2 regions of the Arthrobacter sp. 05N428_2 genome follow, and region 1 is predicted to be linked to the other one. Evidence: predicted binding sites of a transcription regulator. Region 1 holds the regulator's gene; the other holds the start of a gene.
What was found. Region 1 encodes LexA, which represses DNA repair genes until DNA is damaged. Its sites were predicted from a motif close to TCGAACANNTGTTCGA; they were not measured.
Positions count from the first base shown of each region.

Region 2: the regulator LexA is predicted to act here: its motif matches at 1,857-1,872, upstream of AC1DGI_RS08540 (LysM peptidoglycan-binding domain-containing protein).

Region 1 covers NZ_JBFTMR010000013.1:51,399-55,789, forward strand. The annotation lists gene AC1DGI_RS14365 (histidinol-phosphate transaminase) at 1-303, opposite strand, end outside; gene AC1DGI_RS14370 (LysM peptidoglycan-binding domain-containing protein) at 422-742, opposite strand; gene lexA (transcriptional repressor LexA) at 1,395-2,144, shown strand; gene AC1DGI_RS14380 (ATP-dependent DNA helicase) at 2,208-4,274, opposite strand; gene hflX (GTPase HflX) at 4,267-4,391, opposite strand, start outside.
Region 2 covers NZ_JBFTMR010000006.1:56,132-60,522, reverse strand. The annotation lists gene AC1DGI_RS08555 (hypothetical protein) at 1-83, shown strand, start outside; gene AC1DGI_RS08550 (polyprenyl synthetase family protein) at 80-1,174, shown strand; gene AC1DGI_RS08545 (Rv2175c family DNA-binding protein) at 1,286-1,639, opposite strand; gene AC1DGI_RS08540 (LysM peptidoglycan-binding domain-containing protein) at 2,009-3,424, shown strand; gene AC1DGI_RS08535 (Stk1 family PASTA domain-containing Ser/Thr kinase) at 3,524-4,391, shown strand, end outside.

The sequences.
Region 1 (4,391 bases):
CTGGAGGACTTCATTGGAGCCGTTCGCTGCCCAGATGTTGGTGGCGTCCAGTCCGTGGCCGAGATATTCGGCGAGGCCTTCGCGCAGTTCGGTGAACTCGCGGTCGGGGTACCGGTTCAGCCCGGTTGCGGCTTCGGTGACGGCCGCGACGATGGCGGCGCGGACGTCCGCCGGAACGCCATGGGTGTTCTCGTTGACGTTCAGCAGGATAGGGACATCCAGCTGGGGTGCGCCATAAGGGCGCAACCCGCGCAGATTCGTCCGGAGGGGCAGTCGGTTGAGTCGCTCTAGCTGGTCAGTCACCGTCCCAGTTTAAGCGTGTACGGCGCCGGACCCGAAACTGTGACCGGCAGCGCCCGACGTGCGCGGCCGACTCACGCCGGCCGGGGCGGCTCGCCCGGAATCCCGGTCCGGGCGCCGCCTACTTGGTGGGCACAAAGAGCTGCTGTCCGGAGATGACGCGGGGATCGCCGAGGTTGTTCAGCTGCACGATGTCCGCCACGACGTCGCGGGGATCACGCTCCGGGGCCACGGCGCCTGCAATCGCCCACAGTGACTCCCCCGGCTGGACTGTGACCGTGACCGTCGGCGTGAGCGAGAGCCCTGCGGACGAGTCGGCGGCCTTGGCCGGAGCATTCAGGAAGCCGGCGAGTGAAAGCAGGAGGACCGCCAGCAGCATCAGCGGCAATCCGAAAAAGACGAACCGGCCCCGGCGGGTGAGCCGCAGCGGAGCCTGTGCCATGGCAGTGGGCGCAGGCTTCCGGCCGACGAGGGCCAGGCTGCCTGCGTCGTGGCGGACGGCACGCTGGCGGTCGGTATCGCGATCGAAAATGTTATGCGGGCCGAACGACTCGAACTGCGCCCTCGTGGACCGGGCCTGATCGAATGGGCCTTGGTCGGATGGGGCTTGATCGGATGGGGCCGCCTGGACCCTGACCGCCTTGGGATGGGCGGCACGGACGGGAGCGGATACCAGCGAACCGGGAATTGCGCTTACTGCTGACATGAACTGAGCCCTCCTGGACTTATCTGTGCCGCCCGGCGTACTCCACTTACCTGCCGCCAACCGACCGAACCATCGAACGCAAACCTTCGAAACATATTCATTCATCGCAAACTTCGAACATAGGGCCGAACCTCGCGGTTCACTCCCCGCACTCAGATTCGAACATATCTTCGAACCCTGCTGGTTCTGTTTTAGCACTTATGAACGAACATTGTCGAGACTCACTAGAACAAATGTTTGAAAAACCTTGGCGGCTGGCCTATTTTTGAAGCACAGGACAACCACTCGAGTTGATCAACAGCAGTTGACCAGCGGGGTCTGACTTTTTGCAGACCCACTGATTCCGGCCACCACATCGGCCGGGCGGAAATGGAAAGGCGTGGCCAAGATGGCAGCACAAGCCGCCCGTGGGAGGGCCGCCCAGCGCAGCCCCCAGACCGCCCGGGCGCCCAAGAGCCTTACCGTCCGGCAAAAGAAGATCCTGGAGACCATCCAGCGTTCCGTCACGGACAACGGGTACCCGCCCTCGATGCGGGAGATCGGCGACACGGTGGGGCTGGCCAGCCTCTCCAGCGTCACCCACCAGCTTTCCCAGCTGGAGAAGCTCGGTTACCTGCGGCGTGACCCTAAGCGGCCCCGTGCCATGGAAGTGCTGATGCCGCTGACGCTCGATGAGGGCAGCACGAAGATTTCCGGAGTGGGGAAGCCCGGCGGCCTGCGGGCTGTGGGTGGCCTCGCCGTCTCGGAGCTTGCCAGCGCCACGGACACCGCAATGGTGCCGTTCGTGGGCCGGATCGCCGCCGGCGGTCCGATCCTTGCCGACCAGGTGGTGGAGGACGTGATGCCCCTGCCGCGCCAGCTGGTGGGCCACGGCGAATTGTTCATGCTTCGGGTGGCCGGCGATTCGATGATCGACGCCGCCATTTGCGACGGTGACTGGGTGGTGGTCCGGCGCCAGAACGACGCCATCAATGGCGACATCGTTGCCGCGCTGCTCGATGACGAAGCCACAGTCAAGACGTTCCGGCAGCGCGACGGCCACACCTGGCTGCTTCCGCAGAACACCCAGTATGAACCGATCTTGGGCGACCATGCCGTCATCATGGGCAAGGTCGTCTCGGTCTTGCGCTCCCTGTAGCACTCCCCCGCCGCACCGCCACAAAGGCCCCCTCCGGAAACCGGGCGGGGCCTTTGGCGTACCCTACGTGGCGGGCTGCGGGGCAGGGGCCTCGGAGCCGAGGCGTTCGAGGGCGGCGAGGGCTACTGCTTGGTCGGTGGTGGGCCAGAACGGCGGCAGCGCGGCCCGGAGGAACCCGCCGTAGCGCTCGGTGGACAGCCGCGAGTCCAGGACCGCGACGACGCCCCGGTCCGACGTCGAGCGGATCAACCGCCCGGCGCCCTGGGCGAGCCGGATCGCAGCGTGGGTGGCCGAAACACTCATGAAGCCGTTTCCGCCGGACTGGGCCACGGCGCGGGACCGGGCAGTCATCAGCGGGTCGTCGGGGCGCGGGAACGGGATCCTGTCGATCACCACCAGGCGGCACGAGTTTCCGGGGACGTCCACGCCCTGCCAGAGCGACATGGTGCCGAAGAGGCAGGTATCCGGTTCGTCGGCGAACTGCTTCACGAGCCCGGTCATGGTCGACTCGCCTTGGCAGAGAATGCGCAGGCCCAGCCGGGGCCGCATCGCATCGGCAGCCTCTTCGGCGGCGCGCCGGGAAGAGAACAGGCACAAGGCCCCACCGCCGGAGGCGCGGATCAGTTTCTCCAGCTCGTCGAGGGCCTCCGGGGATGTTCCGCGGCCGGGCTTGGGCAGGTGTTTGGCGACGTAGAGAATCCCCTGCTTCGGGTATTCGAACGGGGACCCGACGTCGACGCCGGTCCAGCTGGGAGCCCCCGGCCCCACCAGGCCGAGGCCTCCGGCGGCCGGTTCGAAGGCCGCACCGATCGCCAGCGTTGCCGAGGTCAGGACGACGGTATGGTCGGCGAACAATCCCTCCCGCAGCCGCCCGGCGACGCTGAGCGGGGCCACGTTGATCAGCGCTGGCGCCGAGTCGTCCGGCTGCGAGTAGCCCTGTTGCGGGTCGAAGCTGCTGTTGCGGGAGAACCAGACCACTTCGCGGTTCTCCTTGGCTGCGAGCAGCCGTTCGCACAGTTCCAGGATCACCATCAGGCGGGACCGAGCGAGCTGGCGCCCGCCGTCGGCCGTGCTGGCGCTGTCCCCCTTGGAGTCGGAGAGCGCGGCGCGGCAGGCGTCGCGCAACTGGTCCACGCAGTCGAGCTGCTCGCTGTTCAGGCCGTTCGGCATCAGTCCGCTGGGCACGCCCTCAATGGCGAGTTCAAGGTTGGACGCGGCGTTGTTGAGCGCGTCCACGGTGATTCCGGTGTGCTTGCGGGCGCCGGACGCTGCGGCGTGCACCATGGCCACGGACAGTTGCCCGGACACGGCGCCCGTGACGCGGTCCTGCAGTTCGTGCGCTTCATCCACCACGACGACGTCGTACTCTGGCAGCACCGCCAGGCCTTCGAACGCGCTGACGGCCAGCATGGCGTGGTTGGTGACGACGACGTCGGCGTCGGCGGCGTTTTGCCGGGCCAGTTCGCTGAAGCATTCGGCGGCCAACGGGCACTTTTGCGCGCCCAGGCATTCCATCGAAGTGACGGAGACCTGCCGCCAGGCGCGGTCGGTTACGCCGGGCATGAGCTCGTCGCGGTCCCCAGTCACGGTGTCCTCGGCCCATTCGCGGAGCCGGACCACCTCCTTGCCGAGCTGGGACGACGGGCCGCCCATGGCGGCGGCGAAGTGCGGCACAGAGGTGTCCTCGCCGAGGGAGAACAGCTGGCCCTCGGACGGTTCCTCGGACGGGAAGCCGCCGTCGAGTTTGTGCCGGCACACGTAGTTGGAGCGGCCCTTGACGAGCGCGACCTTCACGGGCCGGTCCAACGCCGGGGTGATGGTCTTGAGCAGCCGCGGCAGGTCCCGGCCGACGATCTGGGTCTGCAGTGCCAGGGTGGCGGTGGAGACCAGGGTCGGTTTGTCACTGACCAGCGAATGGGCGATCAGCGGAATCAGGTAGGCCAGGGACTTGCCCGTGCCGGTGCCTGCCTGGACCAGCAGGTGGTCGCCGGTTTCGATCGCCCGGGCCACCTGCCGGGCCATCTCGTGCTGGCCGTCGCGGCTCTGGCCGCCCATGCCCGCGACCGCCCGGTCGAGCAGTTCCACCACGAACTGCTCGCCGGACGGGCTGTCTTCCGCCGGTTCAGTCATTGCTGACGAAAGAGTCCAGTTCGGCCGCGAGTCCCTCGCGCACCATCACCACGGCACGGGTGCCGGTCTCCTCGTGGTCCAGGCTAATGATCTCGGCGTCGGTCTCGTGCAGTTTGC
Region 2 (4,391 bases), on a different contig from region 1:
CGGTGAACCTCGCTGTGGTGGAGACCGCCGGGGTCTCCACGTTCACCATCGGCGCCAACGTCGCCGCTGAGTCCGTCAAGTGAGCGTGGCCGAGCAACTGCGGGTTGAGCAGACAGACTTCGTAGCCGCCGTCGCCGGCAAGCTGACCGGCTTCCTGACGGATCGCACCACGCTGATGTCGGCCATATCTCCGGACATCGACCCGCTGATGGGTTCCATCTCGCACCTCGTAACGGGCGGCAAACGCCTCCGCGCCCTGATGTGCTACTGGGGCTGGCGCGGGGCAGGCGGCGACGCCGGTGCCCGCGAGGTGGTCACGGCCGGCTCGGCACTCGAGCTGTTCCAGGCCGCCGCCTTGATCCACGACGACATCATTGACCGTTCCGACACCCGCCGCGGCGGACCGAGTGTGCACCGCCGCTTCAGCGAACTGCACGCGAGCCAGGGCTGGGCCCTCGATCCGGAGCGCTTCGGCCACGCCGCTGCCATCCTCACCGGTGACCTGTGCCTGTCCTTCAGCGAGGAGTCGTTCACCGAAATCGGCGACCGGGCGGCTTCCGGAAGCCGGGCCCGGCTCATCTTCAACCTGATGCGCGCCGAGGTTATGGCCGGTCAGTACCTGGACATCCTGGAGGAGGTGGCCGGGCCGCACCGGGACCGGGCCGGCGCCGTCAGCCGCGCCCAGTCGATCATCCGCTTCAAATCGGCCAAGTACTCCACCGAGCACCCGCTCGCGCTGGGGGGTGCGCTGGCGGGCGCTCCCGACGAGCTGCTCCGCGGCTATTCTGCCTTCGCGCTCCCCCTCGGTGAGGCGTTCCAGCTCCGCGACGACGTCCTGGGAGTGTTCGGCGACCCCCTCACCACCGGCAAGCCGGCCGGCGACGACCTCCGCGAAGGCAAACGGACTGTGCTCATCGCCTTCGCCCTCGATCAGGCGTCACCGGCCGAATCGAGCTTCATCGACGCCAAGCTGGGCAGCCCGGACCTGGGCGACGGCGACGTGGCGGAAATCCGCCGGATCATCATCGATTGCGGGGCGCTCCAGGCCACCGAAGTCCTGATCGAGGAGTTTGGCCGGGCGGCACTGGCGGCCCTGGACCTGCTGCCGCTGGAGGAGCTTCCCAAGACGGCGCTCCGGAAACTGGCCGAGGCCGCGGTCAGCCGCGCTGCCTGACGGCACCAGCCTGACGGCGTCCGGAGATGCGAAAGGCCGTGCAGGGCATCAGCCGCCGTGCACGGCCTTCGCCGTACTGCTCTACTTCATCCTGAAATATCGTGCTGCTGCTTACCAGGCCATGGTTTGGGCCCGGCGCCGGATCTCCGTCTTGCGGCCCTCACGGAGCGCGTCGATCGGCCGGCCGCGCAGGGACTCGTCAGCGGTGAACAGCCAAGTAATGAGTTCCTCGTCCGAATAACCAGCGTCAGCGAGGACAACGATCGTGCCCTTGAGGCTCTCCACGGCGTGGCCGTCTTGGATGAAATCCGCCGGGACGGAGCGGATCCGCCGGTCGCCGATCCGCAGTGCCGCCAGCGCGCGCTCGTCCAGCAGCGCATGAACCTTCGTGATGGAAACATCCAGCAGCTTGGCCACATCGGGCAGGGGCAACCATTCGCCTACAAGGCTTTCTACAGTACTCACGGATCAAGATTGCCATGCCGGGGCGGATTGCGCCTAGTCGGCCACGGCCTGCTAATGCGACCTCTTAACGTGGCGAAACCCAGATGCAGGCTAATAAGCCGCCCCCGCTGGCCGTTCGCGGTGCGGAACGGGCCCGGGAGGGCCGCCCCAGGGCCGCCGGCCGGGCCCACCTGTCGGGTCGGCGGGCGACACTCCAGAAATCCGTGTTTGCGGAATGTCAAACAGTTCTTGTGCTATTTCGCAATTCATGAGAGATTCACATAGTTCACATTTGTAACGACAGTATCTTCAGTATCTTTAGTCACACTGGTAACACCAGTAATACCGGCCTGACCTGCAGCGTTCGCCGCTGAGAAGAGGATCTTTCCCATGACGACGTCTCGTACGCCGAAGTCCCACACGAGGCCCGGCCTCCCGCTGATCGCGGCGACGACGGCGGCCCTGCCCGCCGTCGTGCTTTCTTCTCTGGCGATCGCACAACCGGCCTTGGCCGAACCGCAACCGCGCGCGATCCCGGCGACACTCGCCGCCGCCATGCAAGCCCAGGCCCAAGGGCTGACCGCCAAGTCGCTGCCTGCGCTGATTCCGGCCGCGTCCGTCCCGGCCACCATCCCGGCCGCGTTCCAGCCCGCGCAGGTGTCCGCCCCGGCGGAGTACACGATTGCCCGCGGTGACACCGTCAGCGCGGTCGCCGGCAGGTTCGGCCTAGACACCTATGCGGTGCTCAAGCTGAACAACCTGCAGGCCAACACCGTGATCTACCCCGGCCAGACGATCAAGCTCACCGGCGCGGCGAGCCCGGCGGCACCTGCGGCGCCCTCGGCTCCCGCTCCCGCGGCCCCGGCCGGCGGACAGGTCTACACCGTGAAATCCGGCGATACCCTGAGCGGCATCGCGGCCCGCCACGGCGTGAGACTCTCTGAGGTCTTCGACTGGAACGGGCTCAACATGCGTTCCGTGATCTACCCGGGACAGCAGGTCAAGGTCGGCGCCGGCGCGGCCGCACCTGCTTCTCCGGCTCCGGCGGCACCCGCTCCCGCCGCCCCGACGCCCGCCCCGGCGGCCCCCGCTCCCGCGGCACCGGCCAGYTCCGGSTCCTACACCATCAAGGCCGGCGACACCCTGTCGGGCATCGCCGCCCGGTACAGCGTCAAGCTCTCGGACATCCTGTCCGCGAACCAGCTGACCATGAGCAGCATCATCTACCCGGGCAACAAGCTGGTCATTCCCGGCGCCGGCACCATTGCCCCGGCCTCCAGCCAGCCGGCCCCTACCCAGCCGGCCGCCACCGTGACGCCGCTGGTGCCCAGCACGTTCCTTGGGTTCAGCTACCCGGAAGCGGTCGTCAACTCGGCCAACCAGAACAAGGCACTGCTCAACGCCGCGCCGGTTCCCAGCACCGAACAGATGAAGCAGATCGTGGCCGACACGGCGCGCCGCATGGGCGTGGATCCCTCCTTGGCCCTCGCCTTCGCCTTCCAGGAATCCAGCTTCAACCAGCGCTCGGTGTCCCCCGCCAACGCCATTGGCGCCATGCAGGTGATCCCGTCCTCGGGCCAGTGGGCTTCGGACCTGGTGGGCCGGAAGCTGAACCTGCTGGACCCGTATGACAACGCCACCGCCGGCGTCGCCATCATCCGCCAGCTGGTCCGCACCAGCAAGGACCTGGACAACGCGATCGCGGGCTACTACCAGGGCCAGTATTCGGTGAGCACCAGGGGCATGTTCGACGATACGAAGATCTACGTGGCCTCGATCAAGAAGTTGCAGCAGAGCTTCAGCTGACCGCCAGCATCGCGCGGAGCTGAGCACTCCGCCGCGTAACGATACGGGTCCGGATTGCATGTCAATCCGGGCCCGTTTCCGTGCAGAGCTTAGGATCAAATGGTGCAGGAATACACATCGGACGCTCTCGTCGGGACCCTGGTGGACAACCGGTACCTGATTCAATCCAAGCTGGCCCGTGGCGGGATGTCGACCGTCTATCTCGCCACCGACCGCCGGCTTGAGCGGGACGTGGCGCTCAAGGTCCTGCATCCGCACATGGCCGGCGACCCGCAGTTCCTGGACCGGCTGGGCCGCGAAGCCAAAGCAGCGGCCAGGTTGTCGCACCCGCACGTCGTGGGCGTTTTGGACCAGGGTGAGGACGGTCCGTTGGCGTACCTGGTGATGGAGTACATCAAGGGCCACACGCTGCGGGACGTGCTCAGGGAAAAGGGCGCCCTCACCCCGCGGCTGGCCCTGGCCCTGATCGACCCTGTCGTGGAAGGCCTCGGCGCGGCGCACGGAGCCGGCCTCATCCACCGCGACGTCAAGCCCGAAAACGTGCTGATCGCCGACGATGGCCGGATCAAGATCGGCGATTTCGGCCTGGCCCGGGCTATCACGACGACGACGAGCACCGGGGCGCTGATCGGTACGGTCGCCTACCTCTCACCAGAACTCGTGATGGGCCGGCAGGCCGACGCCCGCAGCGATATCTATTCCCTCGGGATCATGCTTTACGAGATGCTCACCGGACAGCAGCCGTTCGACGGCGAAGTCCCCATCCAGGTCGCCTACCAGCACGTGAACTCCACCGTCGGTGCGCCTTCCGCGCTGGTCCCGGGACTGGCCGCCGAGCTCGACGAACTGGTTCAGTGGTGCACCGCCAACGACCCCGACAAGCGCCCGGTGGACGGCAATGCGCTGCTTTCCGAGCTCCGCCACATCCGCACCAACCTCAGCGACGCGGAACTGGAACTCCGTCCGC